Regions from separate parts of the Georgenia sp. AZ-5 genome, predicted to be linked through region 2. Evidence: riboswitches for the same ligand, from Rfam matches in the RefSeq annotation. Region 2 holds a riboswitch; the other holds the start of a gene.

Region 1 (15,512 bases), 3.7 Mb from region 2:
ACGAGCTGCGCCCGGGCACGGGTCAGCACCTGCCGCGGGGCGCCGTCGACGAGCACCCCGTCGGGGGTGAGCACGACGACCCGGTCGACGACGTCTGCCCACACGGCGACGCGGTGCTCGACGACCACCAGGGTCGCGCCGGTGCGCTCGAGCGCACGGGTGACCGCGTCGCGCACCTGCAGCACCCCGGCCGGGTCGAGGTTCGCGGTCGGCTCGTCCAGCAGCAGGGCGCCGGGGCGCATGGCGAGGACCCCGGCCAGGGCGAGGCGCTGCTTCTGGCCGCCGGACAGGGCGGCGGTGGGGTGGTCCAGCGGCAGGTGGAGGCCGACCGCTGCCAGGCTCTCGGCCACGCGGTCCCAGATCTCCTCGCGCGGCACGGCCAAGTTCTCGGCCCCGAACGCAACGTCGTCGCCGACGCGGGAGAGGACCACCTGGGTCTCCGGGTCCTGCTGCACCAGGCCCGCCCGCCCGCGCTGGTCCGCCGCGGGCCGGCCGTCGAGGAGCAGCCGGCCCGACTGGGCGTGCCCATCGTCCTCCCCGAGGACCCCCGCCATGGCGTGCAGCAGGGTCGACTTGCCGGCCCCGGAGGCGCCGAGGAGGAGGACCCGTTCCCCGGGCCGGATCTCGAGGTCGAGGTTCCGCAGCGCCGGGCGGGACCGGCCGGCGTGTTGCCACCCCCACCCGGCGGCGCTGATCGCGGCCGGCCGGACGCCGGCCGCCGCGGCGCGCGGCACTCTAGAGCGCCCGCTCGGCCGCAGCGTCGCGCGACGCGAGACCGGTGAGCACGCCGGTGCGGGCCAGCGCGCGGACGGCCAGCCAGGACAGCAGGCCGGCGAGGACCGTCCCGGAGACGGCCGCGAGGATCACGTAGACGACCTTCCACTGCGATGCCCAGGCGACGTTGTACAGGACGTTCTCGCTCGTCCCCATCGCGATGCCGGCGACGGCGCCCGCCAGCAGCGCCACGGGCAGGTTCCAGCGCCGGTAGCGGAAGGCCGCGAACACCACCTCCGCGGCGGCGCCCTGGATGAGGCCGGAGATCACGACGGTCCAGCCGAAGTGCGTGCCGAGGAAGCCCTCGACCACGGCGGCCAGCAGCTCGCAGTACAGGGCCGCGCCGGGCTTGCGGACGATGAGGCCGCCGATCACGCCGGCGATGAGCCAGCCGCCGCCGTAGAGCCCGGCGAGCGGGGGGAAGGCCGCGGTGGCGGCGGCGACGCCGGCGTAGCCGGCGGACCACCCCCAGAAGACGACCCCGACGGCTACCGCCACCACGGAGGCCACGACGATGTCGACCACGCGCCAGCTGGTGGCGCGTGCGGTCGAGGTGGAAACGCTCACGGAAAGGTCCTCCTGCTCCTCAGGAGGGGAAGGTCCCGGCACGCGCCGGCACCCCGAGAACTCGACTCCCTTCGCCGGTACTAACCGGATCAGGTTCGAGGGTCTGCGGTTGGCCGCACTCTCAGCGCCCACCGCACGCGGCGGCGCTCCCCTGTCGCATCTCTTGCGTGCCGGATGCTACACCGCGGCACCGGGCGGCCGTCCGGGCGTCGCGCGCCGGCGATCTCGGCCGCCGTCCGGGCGGGCGTAGGGTGACTACCGACGCGGGGTGCCGTGCATCGCACGGCTGAGAGCACACCCGTTGAACCTGATCTAGTTCGTACTAGCGAAGGGAACGTCGCGGATGTCCGCACCTTCCAGCACCCTGTCCGACCACCACATCGCGCCGGAGCACCTGGGCGCCGCCCTGGCCCGGCTGCGCGAGCGCCCGCCGCTCGTGCAGTGCATGACCAACATCGTCGTCGCGCAGTGGACTGCCAACGTCCTGCTCGCCGTCGGCACCAGCCCCGCCATGGTGGACAACCCCGACGAGGCCGGCGCCTTCGCCGCCGTCGCCCACGGCGTGCTCGTCAACCTCGGCACACCCCAGCACGAGACCGTGGCCGCTATGGCGCACGCGGTCACCGGCGCGGCCGGCGCGGGCACACCGTGGGTGCTCGACCCCGTCGGTGCCGGCGGCCTGCCGTGGCGTACCCGGGTCGCGCTGGACCTGCTGTCCCGCTCGGCCCCTGCGGTCATTCGCGGCAACGCCTCGGAGATCCTCGGCCTGGCGGGCGGGCAGGGCGGCAAGGGCGCCGACAGCGAGCACACCCCGGAGGCGGCGCTGCCCACGGCCGCGGAGCTGGCCCGCGAGCACGGCACCGTGGTGGCCGTCAGCGGCGCGGTCGACCACCTCACCGACGGAGCGCGGGTGGTGCGAGTCGGCAACGGCACAGAGCTGCTCACCCAGGTCACCGGCGCGGGCTGCGCGCTCGGCGCCCTCATGGCCGCCTTCTGCCCCGTGGTGGAGGACCCGCTGCTGGCGGCCACGGCCGCCACGGCCACCCTCACCGTGGCCGCCGAGGCCGCCGCCGGGCGCAGCCGCGGGCCGGGCAGCTTCGCCGTCGCCCTGCTCGACGAGCTCGCCCTGCTCACCCCCGCCGCACTGACCGAGCGCGCCCGCCTCTCCTGACCCCGGAGCAAGCATCGTGACCACCACCCTGCCGGGTCGGCGTGCGCCCGCATGCCGCCCCCGGCTCGATCTGTCCCTCTACCTCGTCACCGACACCGCCCTGTGCGGCGAGGCCGGCGTGCCCGCCACGGTCGCGGCCGCCGTCGCCGCCGGCGTGACCACCGTCCAGCTGCGCGACCCCGCCGCCACCGACGCCGAGCTCGTCGCGCTCGGCCGCGCGGTGCGCGCGGCTCTCGCGGGGACCGGCGTGCCCCTGCTTATCAACGACCGGGCCGACCTGGTCGAGGCGATCGGGGCCGACGGCGCCCATGTCGGCCAGGGCGACATGGACGTCCGCGAGGCGCACCGAGTCCAGCCGCACCGCCCGGAGAATCGTCGACCGGCTCGCCCACCGACACCGGGGAGGCGACGGCCGGCCGCATGCACGCGGCGTTCCGCCGCGCCGCCCAGTACGAGTGGATGTTCTGGGACGCCGCAGGCCGACAAGAAGCGTGGCCCGTCTGAGGGACTGCGGCGGCTGGGTGAAGAACCTCAGCACCTCCGCGGGGTCGGGCGTCCCCGGTTCCCCCGGCAGGGCTCCTCCGCGTCTCGAGCTCCACGACGCCCGGGGATAGCTGAACCATCCCCGCAGTCGTGGTCGATCTGGCGCCCGTCTGTCGCCAGTCAGCGCGAGTAAACAACCGCTATTGAGCTATGAAGGCCATTGAAGGCGTCTCACCGCCGGGCCGTCTCATTGCCAAGGATGCGAGACGCCTGTCAGCCGTCGTGGGCGGGCGCCCGCGGCCGCGGCGTCAACCGTGACCGTGGCGCTGCGTGGGCGACAGGCGTAGCGTCGATCGACCACGGAAGGGGGCGACTCGATGCCGCTCCTCATGGATACGCACAAGTTCGAAGGCGAGATGCCGAGCGACCAGCAGATCGCCGAGGCGCACCAGGCGGACCTCGCCGCGCAGGACCAGCACGGGGTGAGGTTCCTCAGGTACTGGGTGAGCCGGGATGCCAAGGTTGTCCAGTGCCTCGTCGACGCGCCGGACGCCGAGTCGGCGGCTCGTGTGCACGTCGAGACCACGGGCGCTGGACCGAATGAGATCTACGTGGTCGAGGAGCGCAGCTGAGACCGCCCCCGCCGAGGGGTCGAAGGCTTGGCAATGAGCACGTCGCAGGAAGGCGGATCCACGGCGGGGGCCATTGGTTTGCGGCCCCTCGGGACGGGAGCGGCTGGGTCGAGGGGCCGACGGCCGTGGTGGTAACGCCGTCGAGCAGCCGGCGCAGTTCGAAGTGGCGTTTGCTGTGCCGTCCGGCGGGCCCCTGCCGTGGGGCGGCTGTGCATACGGCCGCGCACCGCGCACCTAGCCTCGGCCTTTCACGCCGGTCGCTGATGACACGGTGCCGGGATAGCGGAAAGTGCCCGTCTGGTGCGGAAAACTTGGGCTTGTCGAGAGTCCAGGTAGTCGCTCCAGAGAGGCACTTTCCGGGTGAAGCGTAACGGGTCGCTGCGACGGTTGAAGGTCAGCGCGGACGGCGAGGGCGTCGTGTCCCACGCCGGGGTGGGGATGCTGCGGGAGCTGGCCGGGTACACCGGCCTGGTCCAGGCGGTGGACGGCGCGCTGCTGGACACCTACCGGGGGGTGCCGATGCACGCGCCGGGGCGGGTGCTGACCGATCTGGCGGTCGCGGTCGCCGACGGCGCGGACGCGATCAGCGGGATCGCCGTCCTCGGGGACCGGCAGGACGTCTTCGGGCCGGTGGCCTCGATGCCGACGGTGTGGCGGGTGTTGGACCGGGTCGACGCCGACCACCTGCCCGCGGTGCGCGCGGCCCGGGCGGCGGCCCGGGAGCGGGCGTGGGCCGCCGGGGCGGGCCCGGACCTTTCCGAGGAGTTGCGGATCGACTTCGACGCCACGATCACCATCGCGCACTCGGAGAAGGAGAACGCCGCCGCGACCTGGAAGCGCACCTTCGGATTCCACCCGCTGCTGGCCTTCCTCGACCGCCCGGAGATCGCTGGCGGGGAGGCACTCGCTGGGCTGCTGCGCAAGGGCAACGCCGGGTCGAACACTGCCGCCGACCACGTCGCCGTGCTCCAGATGGCGCTGGCCGCGCTGCCCGAGCATGCCCGGCCCCGCCCCGGCGAGGCGGACGGTCCGCGGGTGCTGGCCCGGTCGGACTCCGCCGGCGCCACCCACACGTTCGCCGCCGCGTGCCGCGAGAAGGGGGTGGGGTTCTCCTTCGGGTTCCCCGTGGACTTCCGGATCAAGGACATCGTCGACGCCATCCCCGAGCGGTGCTGGCACCGGGCCATCGAGACCGACGGGCTGCGCGAGGGCGCCTGGGTCGCCGAAGTCACCGACACCGTCGACCTGACGGCCTGGCCCGAGGGCTCCCGGTTGATCCTGCGCAAGGAACGGCCCCATCCCGGGGCGCAGCTGACCTTCACCGACGTCGACGGCATGCGGATCACCGCGTTCCTCACCGACACCCCACCCGGCGTCGTCCCCGGGCAGATCGCCGGCCTCGAACTACGGCACCGTCAGCACGCCCGCGTCGAGGACCGCATCCGCCAGGCCAAGGCCACCGGGCTCCGGAACCTGCCGTGCCGGGCCTGGAACGAGAACAACGCCTGGCTCGAGGTCGTCCTGATGGCCACCGACCTGATCGCCTGGACCAAGCTCATCGCCTTCCCAGGCGACCCCGCGCTGGCCAGGTGCGAGATCGCCGCCTTCCGCTACCGCGTCCTGCACGTCGCCGCCCGCATCACCAAAGCCGCCCGGCAGACACGGCTGCGCATCGACGCCACCTGGCGCTGGGCCACCGCGATCGCCACCGGCTGGAGCCGGATACGCACCGCCTTCGGCTGACCGCCGACCCTGCCCCTCCGACCTAAAGGACCTCGGAACCCCGCCCACCCGGCGCGACAGCCGGGCCCTTCCAATGCCACGGCCTCCACCACGAGGCCAGAACCGGTCAAACCCGGCACACCGGACCACGCCCGCCGGCTGCATGAAACACCGAGGCTAGTGCAGCCATCGGTGATGCACGACTCGCGCCAGCCGTGGCGTGCGAGAACAGCGGCGCTCAGTCCCCAGATGTGCTCTGGGCAGTCGCTGTCGTCATCCATGCCCCATGAGCCGTCTCCGGGCTCAGGGTGTGTCGTCGGCCCCGCCGGCGCTGGCATCGACCATCACGGCGCCGCACCGGCGGCACACGTAGTTCATCTGCGAGCCTTTGGAGGAGACGCTGGCTCCCTCGAGCACCCACTTGTGCTCCCAGCATTCGCCGGATTCGGAGCCCTCGTTGGCGTCGTCCATCCCCACGCCTCCCAGCATCGCACGCCCTCGATCCTCCGCACCCCATCAGCGCCGTCTCACTCAAGGTGTGTCCCAGAACTAAGGATGTGGGACACCCTTGACGGAATCGCGCACCCAGATGTCCCTCCTGAGTCTCGTGTTCCCACCCTGCTGGGCTATCTGTACCGCTGCGTTCACGGGGTAGTCGGCTTGTCGCGTTAGCGTCGAGACCAGTCCGAGCACTTCGTCGAAGAGATGACGAAAGACGTGCCCGTCTGGAATGGATGGAGGAATCCTGACCTCCCGTACCGGCGGCTCGATCACATCCAAGAACCAGCTCACGGTAGGGAGACTCTGGTGGAAATGTGGCTTGAACTGCACGACATTCGAGCGCAGGACCTGGTTCGTGAGGCGGAGGCCTGCGCCCGGCGACGTGGCGCCCCGCGCGGGAGGCGCTCGTTGACTTTCTTGCCGTGGTGGTACCGCACCGCTGGCCTGTGAGCCGCGCATCCGCTTCTCGTGCGCAGGAGCGACGGGACCGTTCGTTTGCGTCCGCCCCGCGGCGGGTTGTTGTCTGGCCGTCCCGCTCGAGCCCGGCTGCCTGAGACTGCACGCCGGACGACGGCGCGGCCGGCCTCCCCTCTGCTGCGCCTGCTCGATGTGAGGTCGGCGTCACTTCCTATTCACGCCACCCGCCTACCGTCGACGCGAAGCCGAGCTGGAGGAGAGGCATGACCACCGACGCGCCCACCACCCAGGAACGCCTGGGTAATCCCGGAGGGCAGCCCCGCCGGGTCGCGATGGATGGCTACCGGTCGGACTTCCTCGGCGTCGAGGTGCCCTTGCCCCGGCCGAGGACTGCTCGCCCGGTGACCGAGCTGCCCTACACGCACTTCACCGTGCTGCTGGACACGGGCCGCCGGCTTGCGGTGAGCACCGGGGTCAACATCGACGGTGCCGGGCTACGGGAGGTCGACCGCGACGATGACTGGCGGCTCGACCGCGCGTGCGCGACCGGGATCAGGCCGGCCCGGAGCTCTACGCCGACAACGACCTCGACCGGGGCCACCGCGTGCGCCGGCGTGACCCGGTCCGGGGGGATCGGGCGACGGCCGAGCAGGCCAGCGCGGATGCCTTCGTCTACCCCAACGCCGCCCCGCAGGCCGCCGAGTTCAACCAGTCCAAGGAGCTCTGGCTCGGGCTGGAGGATCACGTCCTGTCCCACGCCGACGTCCACGACCGGCGGCTGAGCGTGTTCACCGGCCCGGTCCTCGATGAGGGCGACCCGGAGTACCGGCGTGCAGATCCCGCTGCGCTTCTACAAGGTCGCGGCGTGGGCGGCCGGCGCCGGCGAGCTCGCCGCCCCCGGGTATGTCCTGGACCAGACGCCCCATCTCGGCGGCATCCGGCGTCCGGTCGCGCCCTTGGAGGGAGCCGCCGCCGCTGGGCCCGTTCCGCGCCTTCCAGGTCCCGATCGCCGACGTCGCCCAGCTCACCGGCCGCCTCGACCTCGGTCTGCTCGTGCCCGCCGACCGGCTCGCCACCGCGGTGCGCGCGCTGGCGGTCGGCGGGTGGGTCGAGCTCTTCTCGGCCGGCGACATCCGCCTCTGATTCCAAGACCGGTGGCCGGTGAACGGGCAGCGGAAGCCCCGCCGTGGGGGCGGCGGAGGGCCCGCCGCTGGTCGCGCGGAGGGCGCCGGGTGGAGGGTGCGTCTATGCACGTCGTTCTCCCTGCGATCGGCAGCGCGGGTGACGTGCTGCCGGTCGTCGCCCTCGGCGCCGCGCTCCGGGCGCGTGGGCACCGGGTGACGGTCCTGACGAGCCCGTACCACCGTGAGCCGGTCGAGGGTGCCGGCCTGGAGCTGGTGGCGCTGGGGACCACGGAGCAGTTTGTCCGCGTCATGGATGACTCTGCCCTGTGGCATCCCGTGAAGGGGCCGGTGATGGTCGCGCGGCGGGCCATCCTGCCGCTGATGCGGCCGGTCTACGACTACCTGAGCCGTCTGGAGACCACCGAGGTGGTGGTCGTCGCGTCCATCCTGGCCTTTGGTGCCCGCATCGCGCGGGAGCGGCTCGGCGTCCGGCTCGTCACCCTTCACCTGCAGCCCGCCGGCCTCCTGAGCGCCTACGACAATGCCGAGATTGGGCCGATGAAGGTATCCGACCGGCTCCCGGTCCGTGCTCATTCCTGGCGGCTGAAGCAGCTCGATCGGATCTCGGACCGGGTAGTGGGCCCGGCGGTGAACCGATACCGCGCCGAGCTCGGCCTGCCGCCGGTGTCGCGGGTGCTCGGGAGGTGGGTCCACTCTCCGGACGGCGCACTGGGCCTGTTTCCCCACTGGTTCGCCCCGCCGCAGCCGGACTGGCCCGCGAACATCCGGCTGACCGGGTTCGTCCAGGACCGGGCCGCTGGTGCTGCGCTGTCCCGTGAGGCCGAGGAGTTCCTGGCCGACGGGAATCCGCCCGTCGTCGTCACGTTCGGTTCCGCCATGGTGCACGGCAGGCGGATCTTCGCGGAAGCCGTCAAGGCCAACCGTCTGCGCGGCCGGCGCACGGTCCTGCTCACCAGGTTCCGCCACCAGCTGCCGGACACGTTGCCCGATGACGTCCTCCATCTGGAGTGGGTGCCACTTGGGCGGCTGCTGCCGCCCGCTGCTGCTGTGGTGCACCACGGCGGGATAGGGACGCTCGCCCAGGGCCTGGCCGCGGGCATCCCGCAGCTCGTCGTGCCGTTCTCCCACGACCAGCCGGACAACGCCAACCGGCTGCGGGCGCTGGGCGTCGCCGAACGGCTGGACCCGCGGCGGTTCACCGCCGAGCGGGCCGCGCTCGTGCTCGACCGGCTGGTCTGCGACCCGCTCGTCCAGGCGCGCTGCCGCCACTACGCGCGGCGCGTGGACTTCGCCCGGGCGGCGCAGGAGGCGGTCACCGTCATCGAGAGCCTCTGAGGCCCGCGCGGCGCGCGACCCCGCAGGCGGCCCGTGACGGGCCTCGACGGGCAGCTGCTCGAGCCGTCCCAGCATCGGCCTGAGGAGACCGCCGTCGTGCCGGAGAGGCTCCTGGGGCACGTTGGCCCGGCCCCGGCCAGCCCGGGGACCTGTCCCTTGTGGAGGACCGCCTGGAGCAGATACTCGTCCGCGACAACGGCGCGCGTCGTCAGCGGCGGCTGTTCCACCAGTTCGGCCGACGTGGCCGTCGTCGTCGCCGACGCGGCAGAAGTCACCGGCAGTGGTTTGGGTGGAGGCGGGGACCACGCCCAGACCTGAACTTTGGGACGGCGAGCCCAGCCGGCCCGCGCAAGGTTCTACGGCGGGCACCGGCCGTGAGGCCCGAGCGCGGGAGCGGGCGTTCGCGCCTACCGTGCGAGGGCACGACCCGATGGGAGAGCGCCGTGCGCGTGAGGGGCTCCGTCGTTGTCATCACCGGAGCGGCGAGCGGCATCGGCCGCGCGACCGCGCTGCGCTTCGCGAGCCAGGGACCGTCGTCGCGGCACGCCGGGAGGAGGTGCTGCGGTCCGTCGTGGACAAGTGCCGGCAGCGGCGCCCGCGCGCTGGCCGTGCCGACCGACGTCACCGATCCGCGTCGGTGCAGGCGCTGGCGGAGCGTGCGGTGGCTGAGTTCGGCCGCATCGACGTGTGGGTCAACAACGCGGCGGTGACCTTCTTCGCGCCGTTCCTTCGGGTGCCGGTGGAGGACTTTCGGCGCGTCATCGACGTCAACGTCATGGGATACGTCCACGGGGCCCAGGCGGCGTTGCAGCAGATGCGGCGCCAGGAGGCCGGTGTGCTGATCAACGTCTCCTCGATCGTCGGCGAGGTGCCCAGCCGTAGACCGCGGCGTACTCGATGTCGAAGGCCGCGATCCGCGCCCTGTCGGTAAGCCTGCGATCGGAGCTGCGCCTGGCCGGGATGACGGGGATCAAGGTGTGCACCGTCCTGCCGGCGACCATCGACACGCCGTTCTTCGACCACGCAGGCAACTACACCGGCCGCAAGGCGGTGGCCATGCCGCGGGTGTACGCACCCGGGTGGCGCGTGCATCGTCAACCTCGCGCGGTCTCCTCGCCGCGAGGTCGCGGTGGGCAACATGGCCCGCACCATGGTGCGCCAGCACCGGCTCGCCCCCGCGGCGACCGAAGCCATGATGGCGGCGATGGTGGACAAGACTCATCTGTCCCGCCACCGGCCGGCGCCGCCGTCCAGCGGCAACCTCCATCACGCCTCAACCGAGCGGCGTCACCAGGAGGTTTCCGGCGGCTGGCACGGCCGGCGCCGCACCGCCCGGCGGCGGGTGGCAACCGTGCTGTTCCTGGCCGGCAGTGCCGTCGCGGGACGGTGGCTGCTGCGCAGCACCTCCTAGCGGCGTTGTGCCGACCGGCACGGACCATCTCGGCGTCGGTCAGGCGGCGCACTCGGCGCATACGGGTTGGCCGTTGCGTTCGTAGGCGAGCTGGCTGCGGTGGTAGACGAGGAAGCAGTTCGGGCAGGTGAACTCGTCGGACTGGCGGGGCAGGATGCTGACGGTGAGCTCCTCGCCGGACAGGTCCGCGCCGGGTAGCTCGAAGCCGTCCGCTTCCTCTACCTCGTCATCGGCGTCGATCTTGCTGGTGCTCTTGGCGTCCTTACGGGCGGTGAGCCCTTCGATCGAGTCTTCCTCGAGGACCTCTTCGCCCTTGCGCGGTGCGTCGTAGTCGATGGCCATGACGGGTCTCCCGTTGGATGTGGCCGTGCGGTCTCGGTCGGATCGGCGGGGGCCAAGCGGGTCGGCCGCTGCAGCCCTGCTATGGGTTCGAGTGTGCGGAGTTCTCCTCTTGCGCCGGCGGCAGCGCCCGGGCGAGTTGATCACGATGGGCGCGTGGCCCGCCCAGCGTTGTGGTCGTAAGCCCCGAGGGTTGTCAGCGGGGGAGTGCCCGGGGATCGTGTTCGACGATGTCGACGACCTCGTCGATGCTGGTCACCTCGAGCAGGGAGCGCACCAGGTCCGGGGGCTGGATCATCGCCAAGCGGCTGTCGGTGCGGTGTGCGAGGTAGGCGAGCATCGACAGGGCCGAGGAATCCATGAACGTGACCCGGCGGGCGTCGACCTGCACCGGGAACTGCCCGATCTCGACGGCCTTGTTTACCGCCGCGGCCAGCTCCGCGGCGCAGGAGGTGTCCAGCTCGCCGGAAAGAACCAGCCGGGTTTGCCCCGCCGACACAACGAGACGGGCCGGCCCGTCCCCCCCGACGTCGTTGCCCCAGACGGTCCGCGGCTGGTCATCCTCTCCGAACCCGGCGGCGCTCTGCGGTGTGGGGGTGTGCTCCCGGCCGAAGTGGTGGTTGCGCAAGACGAAGCGTCCTCTCCCGGTTGTGGCACAGCCGTGACTCAGGGCTGGCTGCGGCGCCCACCGCGCTTTCCTGGGGCGGGACGCCCCGACCGTAAGCCTCCGCCGGCGCCGTCAGCAACGGCAGAGAAGGGCCCCGGCCGGCCGACCCGGGATGAGGGGCGAGCATGCCGGCTCATGGGCCGAGGTCTGGCGGGAAGACCCCGTCGTCACACTCACGGCACTCGTGTGAGGGCGTCCACGCGGCCGGTCGGGCGAGGGGCCTTCCCCTTGCCGACGATCGTTGAGGCGCGGTCAGCACGTGTCAAGAGCCGGCTCGTCGCCGGCACGCCCGCCGGCGGCAGCCCTGCGCATGACAACGCCGCGCCGATGGTCGCTTGACGGGCCCGGGCCGCCCCGTCCGGGTCGCCGGCTGCGCCGAGCACCGGGGAAGGGCTCGCCGCGTGGCGGACCTGAGGGGCAGGCCCCGGAAGACGGGGGGCTTGCGGCTCGGACTTGAAGTGGAGATCGTCGTCGATGACGGCGTTTCCACGTCACCCGGTCCACCGGACCTGGGAGGTAGCCGATGCCTGCCCTCAGCCTGGCCGCCCTCCGTGACCGCAAGTGCGCCCGCTGCCAACGGCCCTACCGGGGGAAGCAGAACTGGAGCTTTAAGTTCCACGGCGACGTCCTGGTCGAGATCGTCTGCCCGGACTGCCTGACGCCCGCCGAACACGTTGAAGCGGCACTGAACCGAGCCGGGTTCCGGGTCACCCGAGAGGGGGATCAGCAGTGAACAGCGTCCTGGTGACGATCCACGGCCGCGGCATCTATTCCCTTGGCCAGCCCGTCCATCTGTTCGGCGACCCGGTCGCGTGGACCCTCACCGGTGTCGTGCTTGACGACACCGGCACTCGAGCGATCATCACCCGGCCTGAGGATCGCATGGAGCGCAGCGTGCCCTTTGCCGACCTGTCACCCTTGGTCCGCCTCGTCGACGACTGAGCGGAGACAGCCCGCCCTCGGTCGGGAGGCGCGCTTCCCAAGCGCCGCCGGGTCATCGAGAACAACAAGGCATGGCGCGCCGCCACAGACCGTGCGCCGCGAGTGGCTCACCGCCTTCGCCGCCTGCAAGTCCGGCGCCGAAGGACGCCGGACGTCCTTACTGCCCACCGAGTCTGCGAAGCCCCCATGCCGACGATGGGAGGCGCCGATGGCCGAACGTGATCGGTAATTGCGGAAATCCGCGGGCCGCGTGACCTTCTGGCTTTTCGTGGTTTCGACGGCCGCAATCGTGGCGGGCCTTCTCTGCGCGTCGTTCCGTTACGGCACCCTGGCGTTCGAGGCGGAGATGGGTCGGGGCAGGCCAGCGGTGGACGTGATCGACCGGGCCGCGATCATCTTGCTGTCCGTAGGTGTGGTCCTGCTGCTCGGCGCTCTGCTCTCGGCTGCCTGGTCGCGTTGGCGGAACCGGCACCGTTCGTGACCGCCGCGACGCAACACCCGCGACGACCTCGCCCGCGTGCTCGCCTTCCTGGACGTCGACCTCCTGCGGAGGGGTGGCGTCCGGTCGCCAGGTGGGCGGAGGGTGTAGGGGCGTCTGCCTGGTGTCCTCGTCTCGGGTGGGCGTCCCGCCTCGGGAGGGCCGGGCGGGGTGGCGCGGCCTGGGTGATGGTCCTGGGCCGCGTCGCTGTGTGTTCCGAGTGGTGGGGCTGGACGTTGGCGGCCGTGTGGGCCCTTGGGGCCTGAGTGAGTGGTTCGACCCTTTCGGTTTCTGTTGCACCACCAGCGATGGCGCCGAGCTCGTCGACGTCACGGCCTGGGAGCGCGGACCAGGGGCAACGACCCACTGGCTCCGCCGTCATGCTCACCGGCACCTACGTCACGAGGTCGGCGACAGCTCCTCACCCGTCCTGTCACCGCTGGCGGTGCTCGCCGCTCACGAGTGGGACCAGCCTCTCGTACCCCTCCTCGGCCGCGAGGTCGCCGAGGGCCGGCCGGGTTAGGTGGCCGTGCTCGACCATCTGCTCGGCCTCCTCCTGGCGGCCGCAGTACGGGCATGGTTCGACCGCCAGGCCGCCCGTGCGCGCGGCTGGTACGCGCGACGGGCGACCCGGCAGCCGGTCACGCTCCCCGCCTCCCCTCGCACGGCCCGGCACGCCACCTGGACAGTGGCGAGGCGGGCCGCAGCCACCGGCGTCTCCCGCGCCGCGCAGGCCGGGGCGCCACCGGGATTCAGCCGAGCCGGTGGCGCCCCGGCTGTGGTCACCGGTGCACCCCGTGCGATGAGACCGACCGGGTATCGCGGCGCTTCTGGTCAGCCCTTCAGGCGCTGAGTGAGGAGCTGCTTCCCCTGCTCGGCTCCCTTGCGGCTCTCCTGCTGCGCCTTGCGGAAAAATTCGGCGAGCTCGGTGTCACCGTCGCGCTCGGCGTCGGCGATATAGGTCTCCAGGCGCAGGGCGTTGCTCAGGCACGCCTCAGTGAACCAGATGATGTTGTACGTCTTGTCCTTGGTGCCGGTGATGTCACCGGTCTCGGCGTTGCTCGACATGGTCGCTCCCCTCAGGTAAGTGACGTGACGCCCCGCACGGTACTGGCGATTACAGCCGGTCGCCTCTGGTACGGGAGGGCAAGAGTGCGCCTCCCGTTATCCCGCTGCTGCGGCTGCGGGACCTGCCCGAGCACGGCGCCGCCGAGTACGCCTCCAGGTGTTCGCGCTCGTGGCCTTCGCCATGCTGTGGACCCGACCGTTCGCCGCGGACGCTCGAGCACGCCGGTGTGGGTGGACCACGACGTGGGTCCGCCGCGCATCGTGAGCCCATTGCGGGCACTGGACCACGGCAACGTGACCGGGCACGAACCGGCTCCGGGTGTGCCGGCTTTCCTTAGTCGCGCAGCCAGGCCCAGACGTGTTTGCGGGCTGTGTCGGCGTGGTGTGCGTACCAGCCCCAGCGCCGACTGAGTTTGCTCACGATGAGGATGCCGTTGCGGCCGGGTCGGCCTGGTTCGGGTGGGTAGGGCAGCGGGGCGGTGTCGGCGTGACCGTCTTCGACGTCGATCAGCCAGCCGTCGTGCTGGCGGTAGAGGGAGGTGATGACCGGCGGCGCCCCGTACTTCAGGGCGTTTGTGGCCAACTCGGTGGCGATGAGCGTCAGGTGGTCCTGGCGTGCCGGATGGCTGCGGTGGTGCGCGTCCCGCCAGCTGAGCACCGCGGTCACAACGGACTGACGAAGCGAAACCAGGTCCTCAGGGTCGTGCACCGTCCAGGTGCCCACCCGCCGTAGGACCGACAATGGCGGACGCTGCTGTGGAGGAGCGCTGAGCGTGCTGAGCATGAACTCCTCCTATTACGACCGCCCGTCCTCCGCGACACGCGTGCCCACATACCTCCGATGGATCGCCGGGTGTGGGCCGCGTCCGCAAGCGTACTGGCGCCTCGCTCGGTCGGCGCGCGCCGGGTCTTGACAAGCCCGGCGGCCGGCGCACTGCGGCGCCCACTGGGGCCGCGAGGCCTGGCACACCGGCTTCGGCCTCGGACGAGGCCGGGGCGCCCGCGGACGTCGGGGCCGGCACCGGCGGTTGGAGCGGACGAGGCTAGCGGTCCGGAGCCCGGCGGGGGAAGGGACGGAACTTGCCGCTAGGGTGCGGGTCGGTGCACGTGGGCGCGCACCCTCCCCACCCGCCACCGGCGCCAACCCGCGCCTGCCGGCTCTGAGGCGGCGTCCTGGACGGCGAGGATCAGGTCACCGCCGTGCCGGACCAGCTGCTCCCACGCCGGGGATGGCGGTCGGTGAAGAGACCCGCGGCCAGCAACTGGGGGTCAGCCTCCGGCCGGCGCTGTTCGATGATGACCCACCGTGCAGCGGTCGGGTCGGCCGTCACGGGGCTCAGCACGGGCACGTCCAGGTCGGGGCGCCACCGGATCAGGCCGAGCCGGTCGAGTGCTCCCGGGCGCCAGTCGGTGGGCTTACTGAGGGCCTCGGCGCGTCCCGGCAGGCCGATGTCTCGTCCGTACAGTCGCCGCCACGCCATGCCGTCGCCTCCTCCCGGGAAGCCCGAAAAGGCTTCGATTGCTCTCGCCAAGCGGGCTCGGTGCCGCGCCTGGGCAACGGTCCGTGGCCCCGGGGGGTGAGCCGTCGGCCGCAAACGGCATCGAGTGGTAGGCCGATGCCCAGGTGCCCCCCGGCAGGCAGCCAGGACTCCGACCTGGGCAGGCCCGGATTGACGAGGTCGTCTCCGATCAGTCGCGCCCGACTGGTCACCGTCACGTACCACCCCGTGCGGGTCGTGGTATCGATCGATTCGACGCCGAAGGTCATCACCGGCTCCTGCACGGCGGCGGCCAGGTGGTCGGCGTAGCCGGTGCTGAAGACGATCTCGTCGGCCTGGACGACGAAGGTCACCGCGACGA
Region 2 (15,512 bases):
GCTCGCCCTCGCGATGATGCTCGCGATGCTCACCGGCGGTATCGACCTCTCGCTCGTGTCGATCGCGAACCTCACCGCGATCACCATGTCCACGCTCTACACGGCGATCGCGACGAACGACCCGGCGCAGGCGGAACAGATGTTCCCGGTGATTGCGCTGGTGGGTGTCGTGGTGGGGGTCCTCGGAGGCTTTGTCAACGGCATCCTCGTGGCGTGGGTCGGGATCACCCCGATCCTCGCGACGCTGGGCACCATGCAGATCTACAACGGGATCGCGGTCGCCTGGACCGGCGGCAAGACGCTGTACGGCGCGCCGTCGGCACTGACCGCCTTCGGGCAGTCGACGGTCGGTGGGGTGCCCACGCTGTTCGTCGTCTTCGTCGTCGTCGCCCTGGTGATCGGCCTGGTCGTCAAGCGCACGCCACTCGGCCTGAAGGTCACCTTGCAGGGCGCCAACCCCACCGCCGCGCACTTCTCCGGCATCAACAGCTCCCGGGTGCTCATGAGCACCTACCTGGTCACGGGGCTGCTGGGCGGCGTCGCCGGCGTGCTGTTCCTCGCTCGCAACCCCACCGCCTCGGCGGACTACGGCGCCTCGTACGTCCTGCTCGTCGTGGTCATCGCCGTTCTCGCCGGCACCAACCCGAACGGCGGGTTCGCGACCGTGCTCGGGGTGGTCCTGGCAACCCTCACCTTGCAGATCGTGCAGAGCGGCTTCACCGCGGTCCGCCTCTCCGCCTTCGAGTACGCGATCGCGCAGGGCCTGATCCTCGTCGCGGTCATGGTCTTCGACCAGGTGAGGTGGCGAGGCCTACGCCGGCCCAGACGTGCGGTCGCGGCGACCGGCTCGTGACCATCACATCCAGCTCTTCGACGAAAGGAACGTCATGAAGAAGATCATCAACAAGCCCGAGAACTTCGTCGACGAGATGATCGAGGGCATCCTCCTCGCCCACCCCGACAAGGTGAAGACGCCCGGCGACGACCGGCGCATCCTCGTGCGGGCCGACGCCCCTGTCGCAGGCAAGGTCGGCATCGTCACCGGTGGCGGCTCCGGCCACCTGCCCCTCTTCAAGGGCTACGTCGGCAGGGGCCTCGCCTCGGGGGTGGCGATCGGCAACGTCTTCAGCTCCCCGAGCTCGCAGCAGTGCTTCGAGGCGACCAAGGCGGTCGACGGCGGTCGCGGCGTGCTCTACCTGTACGGCAACTACGGCGGCGACGTCTTCAACTTCGACCTCGCGGCCGACCTGGCCGAGCTCGAGGACATCGAGACCCGCACCGTGCTCGGCCGCGACGACGTCGCCAGCCAGCCGAAGGAGCGCAAGCACGAGCGCCGAGGCGTCGCGGGCATCTTCTTCGCCTACAAGGCCGCCGGCGCCGCCGCTGAGCGCGGCGACAGCCTCGAGGAGGTCGCCGCGGTCGCCGAGGACATCGTGGAGCACACCGCGACGATGGGCATCGGGCTGTCTCCGACCATCCTGCCCACCACCGGTGAGCCGAGCTTCGACGTGCCCGACGGCGAGATGGAGGTCGGCATCGGCATCCACGGCGAGCCCGGCATCCACCGCGGCCCGCTCGAGACGGCCGACGAGATCACCGAGCGCATCGTCTCCGCACTCGTCGCGGACCTGGAGATCACCGAGGGTGACCGCGTGGCCGTGCTCGTCAACGGGCTGGGCGCCACCCCGCTGGAGGAGCTCTACGTCATGTACCGCCGCGTCCACCAGATGCTCGCCGACCGCGACGTCACCATCGAGCGCAAGTACGTCGGCGAGTTCGCCACGAGCCTCGAGATGGCCGGCGCGTCGATCTCGCTGCTCGTGCTCAACGACGCCCGCCTCGCCCTGCTCGACGCGCCCGCCGCGTCCCCGTTCTTCCAGGAGGTCTGATCCCATGCATTCCACAGAGCTTGTCGGCACGATCCAGCGCAGCCTGGCCGAGCTGGTCACGTACGCCGACGAACTGCGTGACCTCGACCAGGCGCTCGGCGACGGCGACCTCGGCATCACCATCTCGCTCGGCGCCAACGCCGTCATCGAGGCGCTCGGCGCCATCCCGGACGGCGCGACGCCTTCCGAGATCGCCCGCGCCGCCGCGAAGGCGTTCGCGAACGCGAACCCGTCCACGATGGCGGCTCTCGTCGCCGGGGGCCTGCTCGCCGGATCCAAGGCGTGGGCCGACGTCGAGGACGTCGACGTGGCGGCTGCCGCGAAGTTCGTACGGGCCGCCGGGGAGAACATCGCGCAGCGCGGCAAGACGCAGCTGGGTGACAAGACGATCCTGGACGCGATCCTGCCCGCGGCCGACGCGCTCGCCGCCGCGGCGGACGGCGCTGTCGGCCTCGAGGACGCCATCGCCGCCGCGGAGAAGGCCGTCGTCGAGACGCGCGACCTGCAGTCGCGCCGTGGCCGGGCCTCCTGGCTGCAGGAGCGCAGCATCGGCCTGCAGGATCCCGGCGCCACCGCGATGCTGCGGTTCCTCCAGTCGTGGCAGAAGGCCGGAGCGGTGGTGGCGCCATGACGGCCGTCGCGGTCCTCGGGCTGGGGACCATGGGTCGCGGCATGGCCGCGAACCTGGTGGCCGCCGGCCACGACGTCACGGTGTGGAACCGCACCGCGGCCGCAGCAGCCGAGGTGGACGGGGCTCGGACGGCCTCGTCGATCGCCGACGCCGTGCACCGCCAGGACGTGGTGCTGTACTGCCTGTCCGACGACGCCGCCGTGCGCGCCGTCGCCCTGGGGGAGGACGGCGTGCTCGCCCACGTCGCGGCACCCACCGTCGTCGTCGACATGTCGACGATCAGCGTGGCCCTCAGCGACGCCGAGCACGCCGCGTACGCCGAGCGCGGTATCGCGATGCTGGACGCGCCGGTCTTCGGGTCGAAGGGTGAGGCGGCGGCCGGCGGGCTCTGGGTCGTCGTCGGCGGCGACGACGACACGGTCGCCCGCGTGCGGCCCGTCCTTGATGCCGTGAGCGAGTCCGTGCACCACATGGGGCCGGCCGGCTCGGGCGCTCGCATGAAGCTCGTCGGCAACCTGCTCGTCGCGGCCCAGCTGCAGTCCCTCGGCGAGGGCCTCACGCTCGCCCGTGCGGCCGGGCTCGACCTGAGCAGGGTGCTCGAGGTCGTCGCCGTGACGGACTTCCGCACGCCCATCTACGACGGCGTGGGCGCCGCCGTCCTCGCGGACGACTACTCGCCGAACTTCGCGCTCCACCTCATGCGCAAGGACGTGGGCCTGATCGGCGAGCTCGCCGAGCAGGTCGGCGCGCCGGTCCCCGGAACGGCGGTGGCGGCCGAGACGCTCGACGAGGCCATGGCGGCGGGGCTCGGCAAGCTCAACGCCTCGGCGCTCGTGAAGGTGCTCGCCGGCCGGGCCGGGGTCGAGCTCTCGCAGCGCTGAGCCAGGCAGGTGCGGCGGGTGGCGAGGGCCACCCGCCGCACCCTTTTCTTATGGGGTCCGGTGCTGGCTGCGCGCGAGAGCGTGCACGACCTCGCGACTCGTGGGGTAGAGGTCGAGGTAGAGCCGGTAGCGCTCCTCGTAGAGCGCGGCCGTGCCCGGGTCGGGCACGCGGAGATCCGCGGCCGGGTTCCAGTCGGCGATCGAGACGTCCGCGAGGAGGCGGGCCGCCAGGAAGGCCGCGCCGTAGCTGGCGCCGATCGTGCGGCTGGGGATGACCTGCTCCAGCCCCGTGACGTCGGAGACGACCTGGGTCCACAGTCTCCCCTGGGTGCCGCCACCGACGGCGACGACGCGGTCGATCCGCGCGCCGGCCGCGCGTAGGGCGTCGACGTTGTGCCGCACTCCGAAAGCGGTGGCCTCCAGGACGGCGCGGTACAGGTCTCCGCGGGTGTGCGAGAGCGTCAGGCCGGCGATGAGGCCGCGGGCGTGGGGGTCGAAGATCGGGGTGCGCTCGCCCGCGAAGTAAGGCAGAGCGAGCAGGCCACGGGCGCCCGGCCCGGACGCCTCCGCCTCGGCCAGCAGCGTGGGGTAGTCGACCCCGCCGGCCACGTCCCGAAGCCAGGAGGTGATCGCGCCCGAGGTAGCCATCCCCCCGGCGAGGTTCCGGGTGCCCTCGAACGCGCCGACGGTGCCCCACATGAGCTCGCTGGTGAGCCGCTCGGGCACGGTCGCGACGAGGAACATCGTCGTGCCGTACATCAGCATGAGGTCGCCGGGGTTCTGGGCGTCGACGCTGACCGCCTCCGACCAGGCGTCGATCGTGCCGGTGATTACGGGCACCCCGGCGGGGATGCCGCCGATCTCCCGCTGCATCACGCCGGCCCGCTGGCCGGGCCAGCGCAGGGGCGGCAGTTCGAGGCCGGGGGCGATGCGGTCGGACCAGGGGCCGTACCACTGGAGGTCGCGGATGTCGAAGAGCGGTGTGCACTGGCTGGCAGAGTGGAAGTCCAGCACGTACTCGCCGGTGAGCCGGTAGGCCAGCCACGACGCCGGCATGAACAGCCTGCGAGCCCGGGGGTAGACCTCTGGCTCGTGCTGCCGCACCCAGGCGAGCTTGGGGCCGACAGCCTGGCTGGAGAGCGCCGAGCCGGCACGGTCGAGGATCGCCGCCTCGCCGAGCTCGGCGTTGAGCATGGCGATCTGTTCGGTGGCGCGGGTGTCGACGCCGTAGAGGATGGCCGGCCGGAGGGGAGTGCCGTCGTCGTCGGTCAGCAGCACGCACGGGCCCATGCCGCTGACGCCGACTGCGCTCACCTCGACGTCGCCGGGGGCGGTGAGCTCGCCGGCGAGCTCGACGAACTCGCGCCACCAGATCTCGGCGTCCATCTCCACGTGGCCCGGGGCGGGCCGGTCGACGGTGTGCTCCCGCACGGCGGTGCGGAGGATTTGCCCGTCGGGGAGGACGAGCACGCCCTTGCTGCTCGAGGTGCCGATGTCGACGCCGAGGGTCGCGCGTCTCATGTAGCCGCCTTTCCGATGTGCCGCCGGTCATCGCGACATCGCCAGAGGACCTGGCGACATTGTCTCGCGCTTTCGGAACGTTCCTGACCGCAGGCCGCCCGTGGCGGGCGCATGTGCCGCGAGTCCGGTGCGGCGGCGCCCTCCAGCCAGCCGTGAGACGGGAGTGCCCAGGTGATGGACGGTCGACTACAGTCTGCGGGCGAAGCGGGGCCAAGGGTCCCAGCGCCGGGAAACCCCGAGACCGGCGTTTCGAACGATGGGCCCCAGCCGGCCCGCAGCATGTCCGGAAGGATTCCCATGAAGCGCTCGAAGACGAGCATCCTCGGCGCGGCGCTCGCGGCCACCGCCCTCACCCTGGCCGCCTGCGGCAGCGACTCCGGCGCCGACGGCACCGACGCGGCCGGCGGCGGCGAGCAGGACGCCGTCGAGATCGGCATCACGCAGATCGTTTCGCACACGTCCCTCGACGCCGCCCGCGATGGCTTCAAGAACGCGCTCGCCGAGAACGGCTACGTCGAGGGCGAGAACGTCACCTACGACGAGCAGAACGCCCAGGGCGACCAGGCCACCGCCACCTCTATCGCGAACAAGTTCGCCTCCGACGGCAAGGACCTCGTGCTCGCCATCGCCACGCCGACGGCGCAGGCCGCCGCGCAGGCCATCACGGACATCCCCATCCTCATCACCGCCGTCACCGAGCCTGCCGAGGCCGGCCTGGTGGACAGCTGGGAGGCCCCCGGCGGCAACATCACCGGCACCTCCGACCTCAACGCCGTCGAGGAGCAGCTGGGCCTGATCAAGGAGCTGGCGCCGGACGCCACGACCGTGGGCGTCGTCTACTCCTCCGGCGAGGTCAACTCCCAGGTGCAGGTGGACCTGGCCGAGGAGGCGGCCGAGAAGCTCGGCCTGACCCTCGAGCTCGCCACCATCACCACGTCGGGCGAGGTGCAGCAGGCCGCGAACTCCCTGGACGTCGACGCCTTCTATGTGCCCACCGACAACAACGTCGTCTCCGCGCTCGACGCCCTCGTCCAGGTGGCCGAGGAGAAGCAGGTGCCGGTGGTCGTCGGCGAGGGTGACTCCGTCGCCAACGGCGGCGTCGCCACCTATGGCTTCGACTACGAGCAGCTCGGCTACCAGACCGGCCTCATGGCGGTGAAGATCCTCGACGAGGGCGCCGACCCCGCCGAGATGCCCATCGAGACGCCCACCGACCTGCAGCTGTACGTCAACCCGGCCGCTGCGGAGCGCATGGGCGTGACCATCCCGGCGGAGCTGCTCGACAGCGCCGACGTCGTCGTCGAGGAGTAAGAGGACCCGCATGATTGCCGCCCTGGAGCTGGGACTGATCTACGGGCTCATGGCCCTGGGGGTCTACCTGACCTTCCGGATCCTCGACTTCCCGGACCTGACGGTCGACGGCAGCTTCACCACCGGGGCCGCCGTCGCCGCCATGCTCGTCGTGGGCGGCACCAACCCCCTGCTCGCCACGCTCGCGGCCATCGCCGCGGGCCTGGCGGCAGGGGCGGTCACCGGCGTGCTGCACACCAAGGGCAAGATCAACCCGCTGCTGGCCGGCATCCTCACCCAGATCGCGCTGTACTCGATCAACCTGCGCATCATGGGCGCGGCCAACCTCTCGCTGCTGCGCGAAGACACCCTGCTCACCCCGCTGCGCGACGGCGGCCTCATGGGCACCGCGGTGGCGGTGGTGATCTTCGCCGTCGTCGCGCTGGTGTTCAAGCTCCTGCTGGACTGGTTCCTGCACACCGACCTCGGGCTCGCCCTGCAGGCCACCGGCGACAACGAGGAGATGATCCGCAGCTTCGGCGTGAACACGGACCGGACGAAGGTGCTCGGGCTGGCGCTGTCCAACGCCCTGGTGGCGCTGTGCGGGGCGCTCATCGCCCAGTACCAGGGCTTCGCGGACATCGGCATGGGCATCGGCCTCATCGTTGCCGGCCTGGCGTCGGTGATCATCGGCCAGGCGATCTTCGGCACCCGCACCATCGTCATCGCCACCCTCGCCGTGGTGCTCGGCTCCGTGGTCTACCGGGTGGTCATCCAGCTGGCACTCACGATCGGCCTGGACCCCAACGACATGAAGCTCATCTCGGCCGTCCTCGTGGTCATCGCGCTGGTCCTGCCGCAGTGGGGGCTGTTCAAGGGCCTCGGCGCGCGGCTCGGGCTGCGCCGGACCCACGTCGGCGCGAAGGCGAAGGTGGACGCCTGATGCTGCGCCTCGACGACGTCACCCAGACCTTCTTCGCCGGCACCCCCAACGAGCGGGTCGCCCTGCGCGGCGTCACGCTCGCACTCGAGCCGGGGGAGTTCGTCACCGTCATCGGCTCCAACGGCGCCGGCAAGTCCACCCTGCTCAACATCGCCGCCGGGAAGCTCCGTCCCGGGACCGGCACGGTGGCCATCGACGGCAAGGACGTCACCGGGCTGGCGGACCACCAGCGCGCCCGGGACGTCGCCCGCGTGTTCCAGGACCCGATGGCCGGCACCGCCCCGCACATGACCATCGAGGAGAACCTCGCCATGGCCTACGAGCGGGGCAAGGGCCGGGGCCTGCGCCGGGGCGTCACGGCCGCCAAGCGGCAGCTCTTCGCCCGCGAGCTGGCCACCCTCGAGCTCGGCCTGGAGTCGCGCCTGAAGGCGAAGGTCGGCATGCTCTCCGGCGGTCAGCGCCAGGCCCTGTCGCTGCTCATGGCCACCTTCAGCGAGCCCAAGATCCTGCTGCTGGACGAGCACACCGCCGCCCTGGACCCCCAGCGCGCGGCGCTCGTGGCCCGGCTGACGGCGGAGGCCGTGGAGCGCCACCACCTCACCACGCTCATGGTCACCCACAACATGGCCCAGGCCCTCGAGCTGGGCACCCGGCTGGTGATGATGCACGAGGGCCGGATCATCCTCGACCTCGACGCCGCCACCAAGGCCCGCACCACCGTGCCGGACCTGCTGCACGAGTTCGAGAAGATCAAGGGCGCAGGGCTCGACGACCGGACGATGCTGCAGTAGCCATCTTTCGCGCTTCCGCGTCCATCCCGTCGGATGATCGCGAGGAGAGCCTCATTTTTCGTGACCGAGGCCTCGTCCGGTATTTCTTCTCGCCGACCGGGCGCGGAAATACGCTTGCTGGCTGATGCAATGCTCCTACTTCGACGCCGACCGGTGCCGCTCGTGCACCCTGCTGGGGCGCAGCTACGCCGACCAGCTGGCCGGCAAGGAGGAGCACTGCCGCACCCTGCTGGCCGACTTCCCCGCCCTGGAGTGGCTGCCGCCGGTGGCGAGCCGGGAGTCGGGCTTCCGCAACAAGGCCAAGATGGCCGTGGCCGGCACGGCCGAGGACCCGCAGCTGGGCATCCTCGACGGCGGCGGCCGCGGCGTGGACCTGCGCGAGTGCGGGCTGTACCCGGCGAGCCTGCACGCCACGTTCCCCGTGCTCGCCGAGTTCGTCGGGCGGGCCAGGCTCACGCCCTACGACGTGCCGCGCCGGCGCGGCCAGCTGAAGAACCTGCTCGTCACCGAGTCGCCCGACGGCGAGCTCATGGTCCGCTTCGTGCTGCGCACGGACGAGTCGGTCGTGCGGATCCGCAAGCACCTGCCGTGGCTGCGCCAGGCGCTGCCGAAGCTGGCGGTCGCCTCGGCCAACATCCTCCCCGAGCACAAGGCGGTCCTGGAGGGCGAGCGCGAGATCGTGCTGACCGACCAGCAGACCCTGCGGATGGGCGTCGACGGCGTCGACCTGCACCTGCGCCCGCAGAGCTTCTTCCAGACCAACACCGACGTCGCCGCGGCCCTGTACCGCCAGGCGCGGGCCTGGGTGGACGAGCTCGCGCCCGCCTCGCTGTGGGACCTCTACTGCGGCGTCGGCGGCTTCGCGCTGCACTGCGCCGACGGCGACCGCAACGTCACCGGCATCGAGGTGAGCCGGGAGGCCATCGCCTCCGCCGAGCTGACCCGGGCGCAGGCCGGCCTCGGTCGGGTGCGCTTCGAGGCCGGGGACGCGACGGCGTTCGCGCTCGCCGCAGAGCAGGCGCCGGAGCTGGTCATCGTCAACCCGCCGCGGCGGGGCATCGGCCCCGACCTGGCGGGCTGGCTGGAGTCGTCCTCGGTCCGGTCGGTGATCTACTCCAGCTGCAACGCGGTGTCGCTGGCGCGCGACCTCGCCGCCATGCCGTCGCTGAGGCCGCGGCGCGCACGGGTGCTCGACATGTTCCCGCAGACCGCGCACTACGAGGCGCTGGTGCTGCTCGAGCGGGCGCCCGGCGGGGCGGGTCAGAGGCCGCCGGCGACACGTACGACGGCGCCGCTGACGTAGGCGGCCTCCGCGCTCAGCAGCCAGCCGATGGCGGGGCTGATCTCCTCCGGCTCGCCGGGCCGGCCGAACGGGATGCGTGAGGCGACGCGCGTCGCGCGGCGGGGATCGCCCGCCGCGGCGTGGATGTCCGTGCGCACCGTCCCCGGTGCGACCGCGTTGACCCGGATGCCGTCCGCGGCGAGCATCACCGCGCCGGCAGTCGCCAGGCAGTGGCCTCCTCCAGCTCCAGCAAGGACTCGGCCTCGGTCCAGGTGAGGCCCCCGGACGCGGCCCACTCGGCGATCAGCTCAAACCGCTCGTCGGGGTCCAGCTCCCGGGCGGCGGCAGCTTCGGCCCGCGAGTAGGCGCGGAGCACCTGGTGCATGTGCTGCACGACGTACGGGGCGGACGTGTCGGACGCCGCGCCGTGGTCCAGCCGGTCACGCACCCACGCGGTCCAGTCGGACAGCGCTGACTGGAACAAGGCCTTGAACACCATGCCTCCCACCGGTGACGAAGAACCGAGGGCGCCGGTGACCTCACTCAGGAGCGGAACTCGCGACTCCTTCCGTCCCTATGGTCGCGCTCGTGCCCGGACCCCGGCCAGAACCTGCGGGCGTGAACTGCGCTGCATTCGTCGCCGGCCTCACGCCATCGGAGGACGCGGACCCGGCGCGGTCTCACCTGGCGAACCGGCCATTGACCCGTGGGCGGTCAGGAGTAACTTCGGCCGCACCCCCGGGGAGCGCTGAGGAGCGCTGAGAGTGCGGACAGTCCGCAGACCCGTATACCTGATCCGGTTCGTACCGGCGTAGGGAGCAGGGCATCCGCCCGACGCACGTGCGTCGTCGGCGGGTCTCGAGGTACCCGCGGGCCCGAGAAGGGACCGTGATGAGCACCAAGCTCGAAGAACTGACCGACACCGGCGCCACGCCGGATCAGCTCGGCATCGGGATGCGGCTGAGCATCCACCCCCACTGCGACGACTTCGTCGAGGTCATCCTCGGCGCCCTCGCCGACGCCGAGGCCGCCGGCCTCACCGAGGGCCTGGTGATCGACACCGACGAGGTGAGCACCTACGTCGGCGCCCGCACCGCTCCGGCCGAGCAGCGCCTCGCCGCCTACCTCACCGCCGTCGTCGCCGCGGCCTCGCGCCGCTCGGGCGGCGGGCACGTCGTCGCCCACGTGCTGCTCTCCCGTGGCTGCCCGGGCGAGGTGTCCTGCGACCTCGCGGTCACCGGGCTGCCCGACCCGGCACCCGTGCAGCTCGAGCGCACCGGCATCCGCGCCGCCGCCCAGTGGTCGCTCTACCCGCTGCTCGACGGCGGCTCCGACGCCGGTGACCACATGGCCCACATCGAGGCCGCGATCGCCTCGGCCCGCCGGCGCGGCACCACGACGAGCCCGGCGCACTACGCCACTAAGCTCACCGGTGACGTCGCCGACGTCCTGGCGACCGCCGTCGACGCCTGGGCGCAGGTCGGCGCCCACGTGCCGCACGTGGTCACGCACCTGACCGTCTCCGTGGGCTCCCCGAGCCCGGTCGAGGCGTGAGGGAGGAGCGCGCCATGAACGACACCACCGCCGCCGTCGCCCCCGCCCGCCCGCGCTGGGCCATGAAGGACCTCGTCCTCATGGTCGTCCTCGGCGTCGTCTTCGGCTTCGCCTACTGGGCCCTCGTGCAGGCCTGGAACGGGCTGAGCATCCTCATGGGCCCCGCCGGGGACCTCTCCCAGCACCTGCTGCTCGGCGGCTGGCTGCTGGTGGCACCCATCGCCGTCGCCATCATCCGCCGCCCCCTCGCGGGGGTGATCGCCGAGGTCATCGCCTCGGTCGTCGAGGTGGTCTTCCTCGGCTCCCCGGTCGGGCCGCTGCTGCTCGTCGCCGCCGCCATCCAGGGCGCGGGCAGCGAGCTGCCCTTCGCGCTCACCCGCTACCGCCGGTTCGGCTGGGGCGTCTACGCCGTCTCCGGCCTGCTCGGCGCCGGCCTGGTGTTCTTCTACTCCGCGTTCCGCGCCGGCTGGTACGGCCAGGACATCTTCGCCCTGCGCCTGGTGCTGCAGTGCCTCTCCGGCATCGTCCTCGGCGGCCTGCTGGCCAAGGTGATCGTCGACGCCCTGGCACGCACCGGCGTCGTCGACAACTTCGCCATCGGCCGGGCCCCGGGCCGGTCGTGAGCCGGGCCCAGGCGGCCCCGCGAGCGGCGGGGGCGGGCACCGGGCCGGTCGTGGAGCTCCGCGACGTCTCGGTGACCTTCCCCCGCCGCGCGGAGCCGGTGCTGCGCGGGGTGTCCCTGGCCCTGGCGCCCGGGGAGCAGGTGGTCGTGCTCGGCGCCTCCGGCTCGGGCAAGTCCACCGTGCTGCACGCCATCACCGGGGTGGTGCCGCACACCGTGAGCGCCACCGTCACCGGCACGGTCACCGTGGGTCCGACGACGGCGGCCACGCCCGTCGTCGAGCGGTCCCGGCACCTGGGCGTCCTCGCGCAGGACCCCGCGGCCGCTGTGTGCCTGCCCGGGGTGGAGCAGGAGCTGGCCCTGCCGCTGGAGAACCACGCCGCCGACCCCGCGACCATCGGCCCGCGCATCGGCGCCGCGCTCGACGCCGTGGGCGCCGGCGCCCTGCGGGGCCGGGTCACCGCCACGCTCTCCGGCGGGGAGTCCCAGCGGGTCGCCCTGGCCGCCGCCCTGGTGACCGAGCCGGAGGTGCTGCTGCTGGACGAGCCGACGTCGATGCTGGACCCGGCGGGCGTCACCGCCGTCCGCGGCGCCCTCGACCGGGCGGTCCGGCGGTACGGCCCGGCGGTGGTGCTGGTCGAGCACCGCCTCGACGAGTGGGCCGGCCCGGCCGGGATCGCCGGGCTGCCCGCCCGGGCGCTCGCCCTGGGAGAGGCCGGGGAGGTGCTCGCCGACGGTCCGACCGCCGTCGTGCTGCGCGAGCACGCCGACGAGCTCCACGCCGCCGGGTGCTGGCTGCCCCTGGACGCCGAGCTGCTCGCCCTCACCGGCGCCGAGGGCGGGCTGGCGGCGCCGGCGAACACCGAGCTGCTGCGTGCGCTCGCGGCGGAGGCGGCCCAGCCGCCCGGGGCGCCGGGCGTGCCCGGTGCCCAGGGGGTATCCGGCGCCGGCGGGCCCGCGCACGACGGCGGAGCCCCGCTGCTCGCCGCCCGCGGGCTCGCGGTGGGCCGGGCGGAGCCGGCGGCGCGGCGCACCCGCCGGCGCCGGCAGGCGGCCCCGCCCGCGCCGGCGCTGCTGTCCGGCATCGAGCTGGCCGTTCGACCGGGCGAGGCGGTCGCCCTGCTCGGCGCCAACGGCGTCGGGAAGTCCACCCTGCTGCTCACGCTGGCCGGCCTGCTGGCGCCGCTCGGCGGGCGGGTCGAGGGCGCGCGTCCGGGGCTGGTGTTCCAGAACGCCGAGCACCAGTTCCTCGCCAGCACCGTGCGGGACGAGATCGCCCACGGGCTCCCGGCCGCCGTCGCCGGGGACGTGGTGGCGCGTCAGCTGCGCCGCCACCGGCTCGAGCACCTGGCCGGGCAGAACCCCTTCCGGCTCTCGGGCGGGGAGAAGCGCCGGCTCAGCCTGGCCGCGATGATCGCGCACGAGCGCCCGGTGCTGCTGGCCGACGAGCCCACCCTCGGCCTGGACCGGCGGGACACCATCGCCACCGCGGCGACGCTGCGGGAGGTGGCGACCGGCGGCGGCGCCGTCGTGCTCTCCAGCCACGACCTGCGCACCGTCGCCGGGCTCGCCGACCGCGTCGTCGTCCTCGGGGAGGGCGGCGTGCTCGCCGACGGGCCGACCGCGGAGGTGCTGCGCGACGGCGAGGTGCTCGCCCGGGCCGGGCTCACGCTGCCGCCGCTCGTGGCGTGGCTGCTCGAGCACCTCCCCGGCCCCGCCGTCGGGCACGTGCTGCGGCGGCTCGACGATGCGGTCCCGGCGGCACGGCCTCGCGGCGCACGGGCGGCGGCGCCATCCGCGGTGGAGGTTCCGGCGCCGGGTTCGCCGGCGGATCCGGCGGCGACGGCGTCGCACTCCCGGGCGGTGGCCCGGTGAGCGCCCTGACGGCCGCGCCGGTCGTGGACTCGCCCTTGGCCCGGCGCAACCCCACCGTGAAGCTGGCGCTGCTGACCCTCGTCTCCCTCGTCGCCGTCTTCCTCCTCGACCCGCTCACGCCCGCGGTGCTCTACCTGCTGGCGCTTGCCGCCGTGACGGCGTCGCTGCGGGTGCCACTGCGCACCCTGGCGGCGGCGCACGTGCCGTTCGTCGCGTTCGCGCTCGGGGTCCTGGTGGTCAACGCCCTCGCCCGGCCGGGCGTGGTGCTGTGGCAGGCCGGGCTGCTGCGGGTGACCGAGGAGGGGCTCGCCGTGGGCGCGGCGCTGGCCGCCCGCACCCTGCTCGTCGGCGTGCTGGCGATCGGGTTCCTGCTCTCCACCGACGGCGTGGCCCTCATGACGAGCCTGCACCAGAACGCCCGCCTGGGCGCCCGGGTAACCTACGCGATCCTCGCCGGCTACCGGATGCTCCAGGAGATGCCGCGGGAGTGGAGCACCATCCGGCACGCCCATGCGGTACGGGCCGAGCTGCCCGACGCCGCGCGGACGTCGGGGGCCGGCATGAACGCCGGCGCCCGGCCCCCGCGGGGGCCGCGCCACCTCGCCGGGGTGGTGTTCACGCTGCTGGTGGTCTCCGTGCGCAAGGGCGAGCGGATGGCCCAGGCGCTGGAGTCGCGCGGGCTCGGGCTGGAGCCCCGGACCACGTGGCGGCCCGTCCGCGTCACCGCCGCCGACTGGGCGCTGGTGGCCGGCGTGGTCACCGTCGTGACTGGCGTCCTTCTGGCCAGCCGGGCCCTCGGCTACCTGGAGGGTCCCGGTGCGCTCGCGGGCTGACATGCACCTCGTCGCGATGGTCAACCCGCCGACGAGCCAGTACGCGGAGAACTGGCGCCACCCGCTGTCCCGCACCGACTGGCTGGACGCGGGGTTCTATGCCGACCTCGCCCGCACCCTCGAGCGCGGCCGGTTCGACATGATGTTCCTGCCCGACGCGCTGGCGGTGCCCGAGGACCACGCAGGGAGCTACGCCACCACTGTCCGAACCGGCGGCAAGGGCACCATCTACGTCGACCCGGTGGTCGTCGCGTCGGTCGTCGCGGCCGTCACCACCCACCTGGGCCTCGGCGCGACCATGTCGACGACGTTCCTCCCGCCGTACGTCATCGCGCGGACGATGCTCAGCCTCGACCACCTCTCCGGCGGCCGGACGGCCTGGAACGTCGTCACCTCCACCACGGACGCCGAGGCCCGCAACCTCGGCATGCGGGCCATCCCGCCCAAGGGCCAGCGGTACGACCACGCCGACCGCGTCGTCCGCACCGTGCTGGACCTCTGGGACACGTGGGAGCCCGGCGCCCTCAGGCTCGACGACGGCGCCCGGACCTTCGCCGACCCGGCGCGGATCCACCGCATCCCCCGGCGCCCGGACGGGCCGCCGCTGAGCCGTGGCCCGCTCACCCTGCCGGGCAGCCCCCAGGGCCGGCCGGTGCTCATGCAGGCCGGCGCCTCCGAGCGGGGCAAGAGATTCGCCGCGCGCTGGGCCGAGGTGGTCTTCGCCGTCGCCGACGACGCGGACGGCATGCGGGCGCTGCGCACGGAGCTGCGCGGGCGGGCCGCCGCGGTCGGGCGAGACCCGGACGACCTCCTCGTCCTGCCCGCCGTGCAGCCGGTGGTGGGTCCCACCGACGCCGCCGCCCGGCAGCGGCTCGCCGAGCTCAAGGCGATGCTCGACGAGGGGGAGATCCTCAGGATCCTCGGCCGCCTCCTGCACGCGCGCCCCGACGAGCTCGACCCCGATGGAGATGGCGCCGCGTTGGTGCTGGCCCACCGCGGGGCCACCGGCAGCGACGGGTTCGAGGACATGCTGCTGCGTGCCTGCCAGGCCGAGGGCCTCACCGTGCGGGACCTCGCCGCCCGGCAAGCCATGAGTCAGCTCAAGCCTCAGCCGGTCGGCTCGCCCTCGACGATCGCCGACTACCTGTGCGAGCTGGTCGACGCCGGCGCCGCGGACGGCTTCGTCGTCATGTCCGCGCTGTACCCGGTGTCGCTGGAGGACTTTGTCGCCGGCGTGGTCCCCGAGCTCCAGCGGCGCGGGCGGTTCCGGAAGGAGTACGAGCAGCGCACCCTTCGCGGGCGGCTGGGCCTGGCGTGACGGCGCCCCGCACCCCGCTCGTCGGCGTCCTGGCGATCGGTTCCTGCTGTCCACCGACGGCGTGGCCCTCATGACGAGCCTG

What was found. Region 2 has a riboswitch for thiamine pyrophosphate ahead of ACF0H8_RS01255 (YkoF family thiamine/hydroxymethylpyrimidine-binding protein). Riboswitches for the same ligand answer to the same signal wherever they lie in the genome.
Region 1: linked by a shared signal. The riboswitch ahead of thiM (hydroxyethylthiazole kinase) and the one ahead of ACF0H8_RS01255 (YkoF family thiamine/hydroxymethylpyrimidine-binding protein) in region 2 are both predicted to bind thiamine pyrophosphate.

Annotation. Positions count from the first base shown of each region.
Region 1 is NZ_JBINOU010000001.1:3,944,740-3,960,251, reverse strand. It holds gene ACF0H8_RS18375 (ABC transporter ATP-binding protein) at 1-734, opposite strand, end outside; gene ACF0H8_RS18370 (ECF transporter S component) at 736-1,341, opposite strand; TPP riboswitch at 1,391-1,504, opposite strand; TPP riboswitch at 1,596-1,693, shown strand; gene thiM (hydroxyethylthiazole kinase) at 1,685-2,512, shown strand; gene ACF0H8_RS18360 (thiamine phosphate synthase) at 2,529-3,188, shown strand; gene ACF0H8_RS18355 (DUF4242 domain-containing protein) at 3,385-3,627, shown strand; gene ACF0H8_RS18350 (IS1380 family transposase) at 3,988-5,370, shown strand; gene ACF0H8_RS18345 (hypothetical protein) at 5,653-5,838, opposite strand; partial or broken gene ACF0H8_RS18340 (DNA/RNA non-specific endonuclease) at 6,806-7,027, shown strand; gene ACF0H8_RS18335 (hypothetical protein) at 7,171-7,410, shown strand; gene ACF0H8_RS18330 (glycosyltransferase) at 7,515-8,747, shown strand; gene ACF0H8_RS18325 (SDR family NAD(P)-dependent oxidoreductase) at 8,906-9,457, shown strand; gene ACF0H8_RS18320 (SDR family NAD(P)-dependent oxidoreductase) at 9,409-9,678, shown strand; gene ACF0H8_RS18315 (hypothetical protein) at 9,886-10,158, shown strand; gene ACF0H8_RS18310 (DUF4193 domain-containing protein) at 10,198-10,500, opposite strand; gene ACF0H8_RS18305 (STAS domain-containing protein) at 10,694-11,125, opposite strand; gene ACF0H8_RS18300 (hypothetical protein) at 11,688-11,897, shown strand; gene ACF0H8_RS18295 (hypothetical protein) at 11,894-12,106, shown strand; gene ACF0H8_RS18290 (hypothetical protein) at 12,357-12,587, shown strand; gene ACF0H8_RS18285 (hypothetical protein) at 13,419-13,652, opposite strand; gene ACF0H8_RS18280 (ATP-binding protein) at 13,987-14,436, opposite strand; gene ACF0H8_RS18275 (pyridoxamine 5'-phosphate oxidase family protein) at 15,025-15,512, opposite strand, start outside.
Region 2 is NZ_JBINOU010000001.1:253,985-269,496, reverse strand. It holds gene ACF0H8_RS01310 (ABC transporter permease) at 1-853, shown strand, start outside; gene ACF0H8_RS01305 (dihydroxyacetone kinase subunit DhaK) at 888-1,889, shown strand; gene ACF0H8_RS01300 (DAK2 domain-containing protein) at 1,894-2,520, shown strand; gene ACF0H8_RS01295 (NAD(P)-dependent oxidoreductase) at 2,517-3,401, shown strand; gene ACF0H8_RS01290 (FGGY-family carbohydrate kinase) at 3,450-4,922, opposite strand; gene ACF0H8_RS01285 (ABC transporter substrate-binding protein) at 5,220-6,233, shown strand; gene ACF0H8_RS01280 (ABC transporter permease) at 6,244-7,155, shown strand; gene ACF0H8_RS01275 (ABC transporter ATP-binding protein) at 7,155-7,946, shown strand; gene rlmC (23S rRNA (uracil(747)-C(5))-methyltransferase RlmC) at 8,071-9,249, shown strand; gene ACF0H8_RS01265 (SDR family oxidoreductase) at 9,207-9,434, opposite strand; gene ACF0H8_RS01260 (hypothetical protein) at 9,434-9,727, opposite strand; TPP riboswitch at 9,958-10,065, shown strand; gene ACF0H8_RS01255 (YkoF family thiamine/hydroxymethylpyrimidine-binding protein) at 10,120-10,782, shown strand; gene ACF0H8_RS01250 (ECF transporter S component) at 10,797-11,405, shown strand; gene ACF0H8_RS01245 (ABC transporter ATP-binding protein) at 11,456-13,279, shown strand; gene ACF0H8_RS01240 (energy-coupling factor transporter transmembrane component T family protein) at 13,276-14,112, shown strand; gene ACF0H8_RS01235 (NtaA/DmoA family FMN-dependent monooxygenase) at 14,096-15,430, shown strand; gene ACF0H8_RS01230 (hypothetical protein) at 15,501-15,512, shown strand, end outside.